One region of the Romboutsia lituseburensis genome, then DNA from elsewhere that is predicted to be linked to it. Evidence: riboswitches for the same ligand, from Rfam matches in the RefSeq annotation. Region 1 holds a riboswitch; the other holds the start of a gene.
The links. Region 1 has a riboswitch for cyclic di-GMP ahead of NWE74_RS00215 (thioester domain-containing protein). Riboswitches for the same ligand answer to the same signal wherever they lie in the genome.

Region 1 (8,282 bases):
AAGTTAAAACTGCTCAAAAGCTACAAATAATATTTTTAATATTTGCTATAGGTAGCTTTATAGTTCTATCAATAGGGCTAGACGATATATTTTCTTCTGGAGCTACTGATAAAATATTAGTTATAATAAATGCTGCTATAATTATGTATTTTGGAAATTCACTACCTAAGTTACAAATTTATAAAAACATATGTGCAAGCAATACTTGGGCAATGGGGGATGAAAAAATTTGGAAATATGCAGGTAAAGGCTTTGCATATTTATCATTTTTAATTGGAATTTTAATGATTATATTAAGTTTTTACTTTGATGCTAATAATGTTAAAACAGTATGTCATTTTATTTGGATTGCATTACCTTCGTTATATTTATTGCTTCATTGTAGTAATAAATTTAGGGTTACTAATATTAAATAAGTACTGGTATTATAACAAGCAGATATGTAGGAGATGTTTAAATAAGATTGATAAGTGGTACATAAATTATAAAAAACAAATAACCATAGAATTATGGATATTTGTTTTTTTATTTAACTTGTGATAAATACATGATATTTTATTGTTAGATTAAAAATTTCTGCTACAATTGAATAAAAAGGAGTTGGGGAGCTATTAAAATGATTAATAATATTCAATACAATAGTGTAGAGGATGAAAATGTAGTTGTATTTTATAACAATGATGTATTTGCTAAAGAAACTTTAGAAAACGCTAAGATATGTATAAATAAATTATATAAAGAACTTTTAGTAGAAGAAGATATATTTAAAAATAAAATTAATATATATCTAGCACCGAATAGAAATGAATTTGAATATCTTGTACCAAATATCTTGAAAATTAATATAAAAATGCCCACAAGTAAAGGGAGAATTGCACAGCCTCAAAGAATTGATTTAATTCTTCTATGCCCATCAGCATACCAAACTGATTCAATATATAAGTATGACTATGAAGAGTACAAAAGACTTTTAATGCATGAGATGGTTCATATGTTTCATGAACATTTAAGTGTAGATATGGAGAATATAGCGAGATGGTTTAGTGAAGGTTTAGCTGTATATTTATCAGAGCAATATAAGTATGAAGATGAATTTAATAAACCTGTAATTGATGGAATAGCAAATAATAAAATACCTAAAATTTCAGATATAATTGATGATGTTATGCTTTCATATGATTGGGGATGGACTCTTGTTAAGTATATAAATGATACTTGTGGATTTGATGAAGTACTTAATATAATGAGAAACTGCGGAAGTAGTGATGTTATAGGCTTTATTAAAGAAGACAAAGTTGAGTTTGAAGAAAAATGGAGAGCATGGTTATTTAATTTGAGTGTGAAACCTAAATAATTGCGTAAATGGTCATATTTCAGACTTGAATGGTAAAATTTGAAAAATATATACGTGATATAATTAAATATAGTAAGTATTAACAAAAACTTAAAATAACTACAATTAAAAAACTATCTTGAAATAGTTAAATAAAATATTGCATATTATACAGGAGGACAATAATGTTAGCAATTGATTTAATGATGATAGGCTTACTTATATTTAGTGTTATCTTATTAACTGGAGTAAAAATAATGATTAAAAATAAATACATTAAATCAATAATATTTTTACTTATAATGTATGCTCCATTTTCAAATCTTATAGAAGGATATATGTTAGGCGAGTTCAGTATAACCTTTATAATAATATCTATTATAGTAATACTATTAATATTTTGGTGGGGATATAAAAGTAATAAGCATATATACTCAATTCATAATGCAAAACAAAAGGATATAATAAACATTATTGAGAGTTATTTAGAATTAAAAAATATAAAATATGAGACAACAGAACCAGATATATATTTGACTGAGCTTTGTAAAACTATACATATTGATAGTTATACAGAAATAAATTTAGATTGTAGAGATATAAAAGATCTAGATTTTTATAATGAATTAGTAGAAAATGTGAGACTAAAAATTAAAAAAATAAAGGGAAGTCGTATTTCTTTAGAGGGACTATTTTATCTAGCTGGCTTTGGAATTGTGTACTGGATTAGAGGCAGCTTTTTAGTTGGTTTTATAAAATAACATATTAAAAAAAATATCTATATAAAAGATAAAAATAACTGTACCTTATAGCTAAATATTGAAATTGCTAAGGTACAGTTGTTTTTATGATAAACCATATCAAAGATATCAGCATTATCCATGCTGTCACCACGAAATATTATAATGTTGAAAAATGTAAAAATGACACAATAAAAAAACTGCTAATTAAGTGATAAAATATACTTAACAAATATTTTATCAAGGAGCTAAAATATGTTAGAAGAATTAACGTATGAACAACTACCAGACTCATTAAAAGATATAGCTGATGCAATAGGGCTACAAAGCTTGAAGAATTTAATAAAGCTAGCTGGTGGAAGTACTATATACATACCTAGTGAAAAAAAATTAACAAAGCCAGTTAGAGATAAAATGATAAGAAGTTCTTTTAATGGAGATTATAAACGTTTATCGAGAAAATTTAATATGACTGAAGTTCAAATAAGAAATATCATAAAATCTAGCACTATATAAATATAATATCAGTTTAAAAGTATTTTAGACTAGCTAATGAAATTAAAATAGAACCATTTGTAACTTTTTATTAATTGAAAAAGTAATAAATACTAATATATACTATAATTAGTTACTATTATTGGGAAATATAGTAAATATCAGGGGGGATATATGAAGAAACTAATAACTTTAGCTATATTGCTAATAACATTGACCATAACAGGATGCACTCAAACCAAGGATTTTCAAATAGAATACAATAGCTTATCTAAAGAGCAAGAAGAAATAATAAATTTAACAGGTAACAGAATTTTTAGATACAATTTAGAAAATTTACCTAATGACAAAAATTATCAATTAAATTTAGTATATGAAGTTTATAAAGACGGTAAAAAAGTAAAAGAAGAGCAGATACTGAGTTCATGGTATGAGCCAACAAAGGAAAAATTAGAAGACACTACTGTAGCTATAAATATGCAAGATAATAAAATAAGATGCCAAGAGGGTGGTGCTTCTGCGAGCCTTGATATAAAAGAAGATATATCACAATTATCATACCATTACTTTACTAGCGGTAAAAAAATAAAACTTGGAGATGACATATATTTATTTCATGGGGTAAAAGGCGATAAGGGTATTTTATATTCAGATTTAGGTCTGTTATCTGATAAAGATGTAAATGAGAATATTAAAGAGAACGAATTGAATGTATTTGTAAAACTACAATGTAAAGAGATAGAAAATAAATAAATTAGATATTTCAAATCATAAAAGACTAAACAAATAAAGTATAGTAGATATAGTTTTATTAATACAAACTTATCTACTATACTTATTTTTACTTATAAAGAAGTTTTAAAACCTGGTAATTCATTTACATCTGTAAATTCATTTTGTATTGCATTTTCACGAAGCGTAGCATATAGTTCAGCGAATGTAGATTCTCTGTAAGGATTAACATAAAAAATTCCTACCAATCCGAATGTGATACCTGATAAAATATCCCATCCAATAAAAGATAACTCTAGAACAAAAGTATCCAACTTTTGACCATCCATCATATATTTGCTAAGTTCAAATGCACGTTTTCTATCAATATCTGGATTTTCTGAAAGTATATATTCAATCATATAATATTCATAATGCTTTATAATCCCAGGTATAATAAGCAATAATGTCCATAAAAATGTAAATAAATCTACAAAGAAGATTGTTATTGCAGGTTTTATAAACTTAGACTCTTTAAATAAAAAGAATATATCTCCTACTTTACGGTCATTTTCTCTAATTCCCATAAAGAAGTTGTTTTTGCCTATTATTATAGGGTTAAATACAAGTACTTTAAGGACAGTACCTATAAGGGCAACACATATTGAGATTAAAATAACTATTAGAACTGAAACACCTGAAAATAAATTGTATATAGAGTTAAATATAAATTCAATAAAATTACCTATAACCCCTCCAATTGAATACTTTTCAGCAAATTCAGAAGCACTGTTGGTTTTATTGTCTAAATTAAACTCTTGATCAAATTCATCATTTTCATAGATCTCACCAGTTATGTCACCAGAATCTTGTGATTGATTATAATTAATTGAACCTTCAACACGATTACTTGCTGAGTTATATCCACCATCAAATACTGCACCTAACAAGTATACTATGATACATACTATAACAGATTGTTTATACAGTCTCTTAAAATTAATTTTTGCTCTTTTTTTTAATTCTTCCCTAGTCCACATAAAAATCCCCCTATTCTTAAAGTATTTCTAATATATAGGTATTATTAATAGTTATTATATTATACATGTTATTTAAAATGTTTACAATTTATGGAAATTAAAAATAGAACAAAAACATTATATTTAAAGCCACTACATTGGATACATGAAGTGTAGCATAAACGCAGTGGCTTAATTAAAAGGAAATTTTTATTATAGCAGCTTTGCATGAATAACCATTCTAGCATTTTCAAACTCATAACTACAAGTAGAAAGCGTAAGGATTCTATCTGAAGTATTTACATTTGAGTTATTATCAAATAATGATTTATTACTTATCTTGTCTAAAAATTCTTCATATTTATAATCATTTTCAAAATTAGTCTGTATATAATTATCATTAGCATCTGTTACATAAACAGAAAACACTTGATACTTTAAAACTTTGTTGTTAGAAGTTGTTATAATTATTTTATTATTTTTATTAAAAAAATTAGGATTTTTAAAATACTTTAACTCACCAAACATTGTATCATTTTTCATATAATGCCCATAAATTATAGTGTTTTTATCTGAAAATTTATTATTTCTAAAATCTAAAAATATAGAACCTGAAGCTAAATTTGATTTATTAATATCTTTCTTTAGATAATATTCATTGTCTTTAGCTTGAAGTATAGGATAATCAATATTTGTATTATTTATATTTATCCAACCCCTATAATCTGAATTAATACTAGATAAATCTAATGCTTTTTTATTTGTTTTATTATTGTTATTTAAAGTAATATTTTTCTTTATTTCTTTTATTTGAGTATAAACTTTATCAGCTTTTTTATATTGTATAGATTTATTTAATATTTTATAAGAGCTAAATAGCAAAATACCAATTAAAATTATATTTAAAATTTTTCTTATATTATTCATTTAAATTCTCCTCAAAGTTTTTACTATTATTTTTTACAATAATAGCATATAAATTTTTATAGATACAAGTTAAAAAATATTTAATGTTAAAATATGGTAAAAAATATTGATTATAAAACTTAATTATGATTAAATAAAATACAAATTAACTTATATATACTTTAAATTAAAATGTTTAATTGCGAAACAACTTTAATTTAAAATGTTATATATTACTTTTAGAATCTATGAAATATATCCTTACTGTGGTTGCCTTGGGTATATGGGGATAATGGTACAACCGGCTAAATAACTAATTATTTAGCCGGTTTTTTTGTATTAACATTTATAATTTTATAAATGTTATTTAAGAGGAGGAAATATGAAAAATTTAAAAAAACTTATATCAATTATAATGGTAATAGCATTTTTTATAAATCCATCACTATCAAGAGCTATGAATACAGAGAATAAAGAAAGTGAAAAACTATATCTAGCTTACTGCGAAAATAATGATATAGGAGTTAGTATAAGGGTGGTAGATGGAAAAGGTCATGATGGAAAGGATAATATTGTGTATTGCTATGATAGGAACAATAAATATCCAAGCATAAGTGGAGGATATGAAGAGCACAAAACATATTATACAAGAGTAGATAGTTACTTAAATACAAATGATCCTTATGCAGATAAATATGGAAAAGATAAAAAAGAAAGAATAGCATCTGTATTATATCAAGGATACCCAAATGACAATAGCGGACTTATACAAAAAAATAGACTAAGTGAATATGAAGCCATGAAAATGACTCAGTATTTAATATGGGATATAACAGAAAATACAGACTATGAATTAAAGCCATATGATAGGATAAATCAGAGAATGGCTAATTACTATAATGACTTATTAAAATTATCAAAAATAGATAAGTTTTAAACAAGGAGATCTTGATTTAATTGGAAAATTAGAATTTTCTAAACAAGAAAACAACTGGAATACAGATAAACTATATACAACAGGAGATAAAGGAGAATTTTCATTTAAAGACTTACCAGAGTACATGGAAATTAGAGATTATAAGACTCACAAAAAAATAACAGGAGGAAAATAGTGGAAAAATAATAGAAAGTAAATTAACTGATGGAAGAGGAGTTGCACAATTTCAACTAAAAGAAGGTAGCTACACATATCAAGAAGCATTAGGTTTAAAAGGATATATTATAGATAATAAAGAACAATATTTTAATATAAGTAATAACAACGTATTAATTGAAAAAAAAAGTAGTAAATAAGTCTATTATAAGGAAGCTTAGAAATAACAAAGGTAGATGAAGAAAATAAAAAACCACTTTCAGAGGCAATGTTTATTATAAAAGATGAAAATGGTTTTATAGTAAGAAAAGAAACAAGTGATCAAAATGGTATAGTAAAGTTTGAAAACCTGACATATGGGAAATACACATATAAAGAGATATTTGCACCGGATGGATATGAAATAGACTATAAGGAATATCAATTTGAAATAAAAGAACTAGATGAAAAAATTAAAGTTACTTGTGAAAATAAAAAAGAAACTATAGTTGAAAATATTATAGCTGATAAAAATAATATAGAGAATAAATACAATGATAAAAAGAAAAATCTAGCCAATAAAATAGAGTCATTAAGTAATAAAGTAGATAGCAAAGTTGATAATAAATCAGATTCAACTAATAATAGTTTAGAAAAAAATAAAAGTTTAGTTTCACCTGCAACTGGAGATAAAGGAATAGGTATATATATAATAGTGGGAGCTATATCAGTTATTGTATTATACTTACTAAACAGAAAAAAAGATATTGAATAAATATAAAAGTACACACTTTTTATATTGTCTTATATATAATATAACGATAGATGAAATTTTATTTTTTGAAACAGAAAAAAATTGTATTAGCATCTATACAACAAAAGATAGATATGTTCCTTTTAATTATTAAATATGAAAATTATATTAAATATTATATAAAAATATAGTATTAATCAATAAAATTTAAATGTTAAGGATATTATAAGTATATAACTATAAAATAGATAAAAAATCTATATTTATATTGTAAAATTAAATTGAATAATAGTTAGGGACGATATATACTAATAAATAGTTTCAAAAAAATGGAAGCTAAGAAAGGAAGATAAAATCGTGACAAGAGCAATCTTAAAAAGTAATGCAAAACAGCAACTAAAAGGAAAATGGGGATTAGCTATAATTGTTTGTATAATATATACATTTATAACTCAATCAGCCACTGCATCTACAAGCTCAAGTTTAGTACAACATACAGATAAAATATTCATAACTTTAAATATAATAGGCTGGTTATTATATGGATCAATAACAGCAGGACTTGCAAGATTTACACTTAATCTAGCTAAAGATAAAGAGAGTGCTAAATTTAGTGATTTATTTTCACAATTTAAGTTATTCTTTAAATTATTATTAATGTCAATAGTAATTAATTTAGCCGTAGTATTAGGTACAATTTTATTTATAATTCCAGGTATTATAGTAGCTTTAATGTTTTCGCAATCATATTATATATTAGTTGAAAATCCGGAGTTATCATTTGTAGAATGTCTATCAAGAAGTGCATCTATGATGAAAGGACATAAAATGGAATTATTTATATTGGATCTAAGTTTCTTAGGATGGTTTATATTAAGTATAATTTCATTTGGAATAGGATTTATATGGTATATGCCATACTATGAGATGACAATGACTAATTTCTATTTAAACTTAAATAAAAAAGAAATACTAGATATATAATAAAAGCTCACCTTATAGGGTGAGTTTTTATTTTATAGTAATTGTTTGTTACCTCATAGTTAAAAATATGTAATAAATTAAAAAAATATGTTACAATATGGATGAAATAATTTAAATTAATTTATATGTGATATTTAAAATGGGGGGGGGAGGAAAAAATGAAAATATCTATAAATAAATCATATGTTAACAGAGGAAATTTAATTTTCACAGGAATTTCATTAATGATTATAGGCGCTATTATTTTATATGGAAAGACTAACTTCCT
Region 2 (8,282 bases), 3.5 Mb from region 1:
CAGCTGAAGTTGTTAAAGCTGTAAGTGATACAAAACTTGATGAAGAAGTAAAAATACAAGATGAAAAACAAGAGAATCCAAACACAGATACAAATGATGAAAATAATAAAGTAGAACATGATTATAAGCCAATAATCAAGCCACAAAATAAGCCAAGCTATACAAAGCCTGATAATGGATCAAATAATAATTCAAATAATAATGCTAAACCAGAACCTCCAACTCAACCACCAGCTGAAGAAGAAATACAGGACAAGCCAAGTGTTGAACCTCCAACAGATGATTCACAAAACCCAGAAACACCAGATGTACAACCACCATCACAAGAGGAAGATACAACTGAAAATGATCAGGCTACAACGGAAAATAGATCACCTGTATTACCGGAAATAAATTTGAATTCGTATGAAAAGTAAAAAAATGACAGGAATAAAAAAAATACCAAAAAAATCAACTATATTCCTAAAAGAAAAAGTATAAAAAAACTTTATATTTTATTATAAAAAATGTTTTTATACTTAAAATTAAGTCGTTAAATTAAAAAAAGAAGCTATTTTTAGTAAATGGTTTCTTTTTTTAAGTGCAAAAGTGAAAAAATAATAAAAAAATGTAGAAAAAAGGAGAACGAAAAAAACGTTTTAATGTTAAATGTTATGATAAAATACGAAATGGATAATATAGATTAAATATAGTTATTCAAAACTACTTTTCTAAATAAATAAAAACTTAATCTTTTGGAAAAGGAGGAAATTTATGAGGATATTAGTAGTGTCAGAATCATTTATGACTAGGGAATCTTTAGGAAATTTATTTGGACAATATTCAACAACCAGGGAAGTAATATCGATTAAATCTCTTAGTAAAATAGATAAACATGAATTATTAAATTTTAGCTTTATATTTATTGAAATTGTGTATAAAAATAAGGATGAATTAGACACTATAAGCTTATTAAAGAGAGTCTCACCAAATGTAAAAGTTATGGTGCTAGATCGAACTAAAAGTAATCAGATACTTGAAATGGCTATAAAATCTAAAATAGAGGGTTATTTGCTTTATGTGATAGACAAAGATGAATTTAAATATCATTTTGAAAAGATAAAAAATGGTAAAAGGGTCTATGAATCAGAGGCTATAGAAAAAATAATCTATAATGATATAAAAGGTTTAGATATTTTAAGTAAAAGAGAAAGGCAAGTTTTAGATGAACTTGCTAAGGGGTTAAATAATAAAGAAATTGGAGAAAAACTGTACATAGCTGAGTGTACAGTAAAAAAGCATGTAAGTAACATTCTTCAAAAATTAGAATTAAAAAATAGGCAAGAAGTTATAATATACAACCAGAAACTTAGTTAAATTATACTAAATGGTAGCAATAAATATAAATTGAATAACTCTATAGGATAATATATATAGTCAAATTAGTTAATATATTTTTATTTGCAATTTAGTTAGAATATAAAGAAATGAGTAATTTGATAGATGATGATATAAATTAGGGGGTAAAATATGAAAGTATTTATTATATCAGAGTCCTTTATAGTTAGAGATTCTTTAAACAATTTATTTCAAGAAATGTTTGATCAAGTTTATATAGAATCAGCTTCGAATAAAAATGAATTTGAAACTAAGGACTTAAGTAATTTTAACTTTATATTTATAGATGCTACTATAAGAGATACAGAAATCGTGCATATAGTAGATAAAATAAAAAATGTATCTCAAGATATAAAAATAATGGTCATGGATGTTAGAAAAAATAAGACTTTATTTTTAGAATTAGTTAAGCTTGGAGTAGATGGATATATATTAAATATTTTAGATAAAGAAGAGTATATATATATTGTCAAAAGAATCATGATGGGTAAAAAGTTTTATGATTCAGAGTTATTACAAGAAAGTATAGAAAATCAAATTGGTGCTACTAATGTAAAGTTAACTCAAAGAGAGTTTAATGTATTAACTTATGTCTGTAAGGGGTTTAGCAATAAAGAAATAGCAAAAGCTCTAACAGTAACAGATTATACAATAAAAAAACATGTAAGTAGTATCTTGCATAAACTACATTTGAAAAATAGACAAGATATAATAATTTATGCAAGAGATAATAATTTAGTACAAAGTAATTAAATGATATAAGAAGAACTTTCGATTAATAATTGAAGGTTCTTTTTTATATTAGAGAATCTTTATTTTATAGTGAATGTAAAAATACTAGATGCTACCGATATTAATTGAACTAAAAAATATAAAAAAGGAAACTATGTATAGTAAAGTATAAAATTTTTATTAAAATTAAAAATAAAAAAAAATGATAATAATAATTATAAAAAATAAAAATGATAGAATAAAATCGAATTATCGAGTATGAAAAAGAAAAGTGTAGATATAAAGTGGTTGAATTATACTTTAGTATACCTAAAATTACTTACAATTTATGATTACTAATAATTAATAAAAATGTATACTATATAGTGTAAATAGTTAGTAATTGGAATAATATTAATAAAAATAATAAGAATTATAATTTATAAACAAAAGAATAAAGAAGTATTTAGAAGTGAAGAAGTATACCTTGTATCTGGGCACTTAGAGGTATACGGAGCTAGTAGTGCAACCGGCTAAATAACTTGATATATTTAAGTAGGGGGTAATATGCAAGTTATTGTAATTTCAGAATCATTAATAATAAGAAGAGGAATCGTACAAATTTTATCAGAAGAAAAATATATAAGTAGTATAAAAGAAAGTCATTTATATACAGATATATATAAGGAAGATTATGACTTAATACTTATAGATCTAAATAAGAATAATAAGCAGTACTTATATGACCTGGAGCATTTAAAGAAAACTACAAATACAAAGGTTATGGTGCTAGATTTTTATGAAGATAGAACGCTATTTTCAAAATGTATGAAATCAGGTATAGATGGGTATATATTAGCAAATATAGACTCAGAAGATATAGGATATGCAGTGAAACAATTATATAGAGGCAAAAAATACTATGATGCAGAACTTATAGAAAATTATATATTCAAAGGTGAAAATGAAGATATAGAAGAATTAACTAAAAGAGAGCAAGAAGTATTAATATATATAGCAAAAGGAAAAACAAATATAGAAATATCAAAGGAATTATATATAACAGAGCATACTGTTAAAAAGCATACTAGTAACATATTTGCTAAACTTAACTTAAAAGATAGAATGCAGGCAGCGTTATATGCATATAATAAAGGACTTGTACAATTTTAAATAATAAACATCAAAGCTAGTTTAAATATATATTTAAGTTAGCTTTTTTATGTCTAAGATAGTTATAATATTTTAAATTTATATATAATCTATATATTTGAATTAACCGAAATTTTATTGAAAAGATCATTTTGCTCATAGTGCCAATGATTTTATACGTTGCTTAAGGTGTTTACACCATTAAATGACGTTTTATAGAATTTAAAGTTTTTTTTTGTGAAAAATATATATATTTAATATATAGAGATAATAACATAATTTAAGCTTTATTTTTTAATTGTGTGCAAGACTTTTTATTAATTAATAAAAAGAAATATATAAAATCAAATCAAATCAAATAAGTATAAAAACATTCCTAGTTATATAAAAGATATGTTTTTTGTCAACTAAAGATAAAGTAGCTAATAGTACAAACACTAAAAAACTAGAAAAATGTATATACAAACTTATTAAAAATTATACATTTTCAAATTATATTTAATGAAAAAAAGGTCGGTATATATACAGAAAAGTAGAACGGATTATACTTTGGTAGTAGGCATAATACCGCTGTGTACTGATTATGAATAGTAATATTAGGATATATAATAAGTGCATAAGTTATTTTGTAGGAGTAGTTAAATATAGGAAAAGAGTAAGTATTTAGAAGCTATGAAGTATATCTTGTATTTGGGCACTTAGAGGTATACAGAGCCAGTAGTGCAACCGGCTAAATAACTTTAATATTTGTTGGGGGGAAAAATATGAAAGCTATTATAATATCTGAATCTTTAATTATAAGAAGAGGTATAGTCGAAATTATATCAGCTGAATCGTGCGTAGCTAGCATAAAAGAAAGTCATTTGTATACAGATATATATAAAGAACATTATGACTTAATAATAGTGGACTTAAATAAAAATAATAAAAAGTATTTATATGAGCTAGAGAAAGTTAAAAATGAGTGTAATTCAAAGGTTATGGTGCTAGATTTTTATGAAGATAGGACATTATTTGCGCACTGCATGAAAATAGGTATAGATGGGTATATACTAGCAAATATAGACTCAGAAGATATAGGATATGCAGTTAAGCAATTAGACAAGGGTAAAAAATATTATGATGCGGATTTAATAGAAAATTATATATCTCATGGAGATACAGAAACTATATCTGAACTAACAAAGAGGGAGCAAGAAATATTAATTTGTATAGCAAAAGGAAAAACAAATATAGAAATATCAAAAGAGCTATATATAACCGAGCATACAGTAAAAAAACATACAAGTAATATATTTGCTAAATTAAACTTAAAGGATAGAATGCAAGCAGCTTTATATGCCTACGATAAAGGTATTGTAGGCTTTTAATAATAACTATAAAAATTAAGCATAAAAAAATGTAGGCACTATTACCATAGTAATTTATAGTGTCTACAAGTCTATACGCCATTAAAAAATATATTTAACTTCTAGTTACTTTGAATAGATAATCAATATATTCTTGCTTAAATACAAGCTTTTTATCTTGGCTAATAGGAATTTTTGTGCCATTTTTTAATAAAAAATCATTTTCTAAAATCTGTTCTATATGTTTCATATTAATCATATAGCTTTTATGACATCTTAAAAATACATTACTCTCAATCAATGTTTCAAGTTTAGATAAAGACATATACGTTTTTATCACACCATCAGTTGTATGTATTAAACAATACTTATTAAATACTTCAATAAATATAATGTTTTTCTGAGGAATTTTTATCATAAGTCTATTTGACAAAACTTGAATAAACTTAAATGAATCTGGAAAGAAATTAACACATCTATTAAGTGTTTTTTCAAATATGTCAAAATCAATTGGCTTTAGCAAATAGTCAATAGCATGGACAGAGTAAGCATCTAAAGCATAATTGGGACTAATTGTAGTAAAAATAATTAAACAGTTATTATCTATTTCTCTTATTTTTTTTGCTACATCGATTCCAAGTGATTTATCTATATAAATATCTAGAAAAATAATTTCAAAATAATCTTTTTCTAAATCATTAAATAAACTTTCTTCACATTCATATTGCATAATTTCCACATTTAAAGTATTTAGCAAGCTGTATTTATTAATAAGATTAGTCAAATGTTTTAAGTCATCTTTACAATCATCACATATTGCAATACGCAAATTAAACACTCCTCGCTAGATTTATATATAAAATTATAGCATAAAACAATATTTATTTAGAATCTCAAGAGAGGTAAAATTACGATATTAAAGGGGGTTTTACGTAATAAGTGGTAACATAATAAAAAAGAACTATTTACTAAATATTAAATCCTTCCTTTTTATTATACTAATGATTTTGGATTATTATATTTTATTTTCATGTAGCATTATAGATGCTTCAAATTTATTGTTATCAGAATTAAATCTTATAATTCCATCGTACTTTTTTATAATTTGTAAAACCGAAGAAATACCAATACCTTCATATTTGAAATCTCGTTTAGATGATAAGAATATATCATCTTTTTTCTTTAACTTTCCGTTATAGCTATTATCAATAGTTATAATAATCATATCAAAATAAATCTTAGTATTTATATTGATAAATTTATTTTTACTTAAGTTGAGGCAAGCTTCTATAGCATTTTCTATACAATTTCCAAATATAATGCATAAATCAGAATCGAGTACATTAATAGTATTAGGCAAATCTACACAAATATTCATATCTATGTTGTTTATATTACATAGATTAATATAATGATTTAAAAGGCAATTAATAGCAAAGTTTTTACAAAGATCAGAATTAAATTTATAAGATAAATTACTTTCATATTGACAAATATATTTTTTTAACTGATCATATTTTTTATTTTCTATACAACTTTTCATAATTGCGATATGGTGTTTTAAATCATGCCTAAGAGCTTTTGTTTCACAAATATAATTACTTAATTTTTCATATTGGTTCTTTTGTAAATCAAGTTGATTTTTTATATATAAAGAATTTCTTTCTAGTGTTAAATTAGAATTAACATTTTTGATAAACTGAAACTGAATATAATATAAAATAAAAAACTCTATAAATAAAAATATTTGTATTGGCAAATAAAATAATGAAAATCTAGATTCTATATCTATATAAGTTATTGCTAAAAACTTAATAACAAAAAATCCAAGTTGAGATAAAACAACAAACTTCCATATTTTAATATTACTTATCTCTAAAGCTGGAATAACTACTTTATCTAAAAAATTCCTTATAGGTATAATGGTTATTAAAAATAATAATAACTCAAATAAAGTAACATATATATAATATTTTACAGAGAAAAACTTTTCATATTTTGACACAGCTAAAGATGATATCCAGTATAAAATTCCTGTATATTGTAATTGAAATATATATACAAGACAACATTTATAGAGGCTATCATTAACTAAAAAATAAAATAAATAAAAATATACTATGTTAAATCCTAGATTTAAAAATTCACCAACAGATAAACTAATTAAATCTAAATGCCACCAATGTGAAAGTAAACTTTTAAAGCCAATAAATACTAGATACATTAAAATATATACTCTAGTAGGTGGTATTTTAAGTTTGTGTTTAAACGTATGATGTGTAATAAAAGTAAATACCAAAACAGTAACACTCATACAAGCTAAAGATGATATAAAAAGTTCCATATTACTACTCCTAAAATTGCTATAAATATTTAAACATAAATAAATAATATCACAAAATAAAAAAATAAGGTGAAAATATAGCCTATAATAAAAGCATAACCTAAAAAAATATATATATTAAAAATTTTTTATTGTATATTTAGATAAATAGAAAATAGGTATAATATATTATTATAAATAAGAGAATAAATGATTTGGAATAAATGGGATATGGTGATGAGAATAATGATAAACACAACTTCAAGGCAATTAAACATAATCAAAACACTATTAAGTAGTAATGAACCAATGAGCAGTATTGCACTAAGTCAAGCTATAGGATGTTCAACTAAAACAATACAAAGCGAGATAAAAGAAATAAATAAAGTAATTAAAAAAGGAAAAATAGTATCAATAAGAGGTGTAGGATATAAGATAGAGGGTAGCTTAGAAGAGTTAGATTTAAATAAAGATATATACAATGATATAGATAGAGTAGGATATATTATAAAAGAGTTATTAAATTTAAGAAATGAAGAAGCCATAAAACTTGAAGACTTAGCAGATTCAATGTATGTAAGTGTATCGACAGTAAAAAATGATTTAAAAGAAGTTAAAGAAATTTTAAAAGAGTATAATATAAAAGTAGCGACAAAGCATAAGCAAGGAATACTAGTTTTAGGGAGAGAAAAAGATATCGTAGCTTGTATATCGGACTTATGCAATAAAAAAGAAAATGAATTAAGTATAAGTGATTTTTTAAAGCCTAGTATAAAAAATAATATATTTTCAATAAAAAATATGATTTTGGATATATTAAATGATGAAAAAATGATACTAACAGATATAGAGTTTAAAAATATATTAAACTTTATACTAATATCATTAAGTAGAAATATAGATGAAATATATGAAAATGAGTTAAAATCAAATATTATATATGAAAAAATCAAAACAATATCATCAAAAGAGCAAATATTAAAATCAGAAAAAGAATATATAAAAAAATATATAATAGATTACAAAAACAAAAGAAATGATATATTAAACAATAATAAAAACAAAGAACTTATTTTAAACTCTATAAAAGAATTTACTCAAAACTTAAAAACAGCAACATCAATAGATATAATAGATGATAAAATATTTGAAGAATGTTTATATAATCATATAAACAATTTATATAAAAGGACTAAGTTAGGAATAAATCAAAATCTAATTGGTCTAAATGATATAAAAATAAAATATCCATTTGCATTTGAATTAGCAAAAATAGCTAAAAAAACTATAGAAAAAAATCTGGATATAAATATAAGTGAAGAAGAAATTTCAAGTATAGCGCTTCATGTAGGAGGAGCAATAGAAAGATC

Region 2: another riboswitch for cyclic di-GMP. It lies ahead of NWE74_RS17060 (response regulator transcription factor); the one in region 1 lies ahead of NWE74_RS00215 (thioester domain-containing protein).

Annotation. Positions count from the first base shown of each region.
Region 1 is NZ_JANQBQ010000001.1:21,910-30,191, forward strand. Features, by position in the region: gene NWE74_RS00180 (hypothetical protein) at 1-416, shown strand, start outside; gene NWE74_RS00185 (hypothetical protein) at 617-1,354, shown strand; gene NWE74_RS00190 (hypothetical protein) at 1,519-2,094, shown strand; gene NWE74_RS00195 (Mor transcription activator family protein) at 2,329-2,589, shown strand; gene NWE74_RS00200 (hypothetical protein) at 2,743-3,321, shown strand; gene NWE74_RS00205 (DUF975 family protein) at 3,414-4,319, opposite strand; gene srtB (class B sortase) at 4,512-5,225, opposite strand; cyclic di-GMP riboswitch class II at 5,437-5,518, shown strand; gene NWE74_RS00215 (thioester domain-containing protein) at 5,587-6,141, shown strand; gene NWE74_RS19260 (SpaA isopeptide-forming pilin-related protein) at 6,327-6,497, shown strand; gene NWE74_RS00220 (prealbumin-like fold domain-containing protein) at 6,521-7,051, shown strand; gene NWE74_RS00225 (DUF975 family protein) at 7,388-8,014, shown strand; gene NWE74_RS00230 (DUF308 domain-containing protein) at 8,173-8,282, shown strand, end outside.
Region 2 is NZ_JANQBQ010000001.1:3,528,368-3,536,649, forward strand. Features, by position in the region: gene NWE74_RS17045 (hypothetical protein) at 1-416, shown strand, start outside; gene NWE74_RS17050 (response regulator transcription factor) at 754-1,356, shown strand; gene NWE74_RS17055 (helix-turn-helix transcriptional regulator) at 1,510-2,130, shown strand; cyclic di-GMP riboswitch class II at 2,548-2,632, shown strand; gene NWE74_RS17060 (response regulator transcription factor) at 2,656-3,261, shown strand; cyclic di-GMP riboswitch class II at 3,897-3,981, shown strand; gene NWE74_RS17065 (response regulator transcription factor) at 4,005-4,610, shown strand; gene NWE74_RS17070 (LytR/AlgR family response regulator transcription factor) at 4,705-5,418, opposite strand; gene NWE74_RS17075 (sensor histidine kinase) at 5,605-6,933, opposite strand; gene NWE74_RS17080 (BglG family transcription antiterminator) at 7,123-8,282, shown strand, end outside.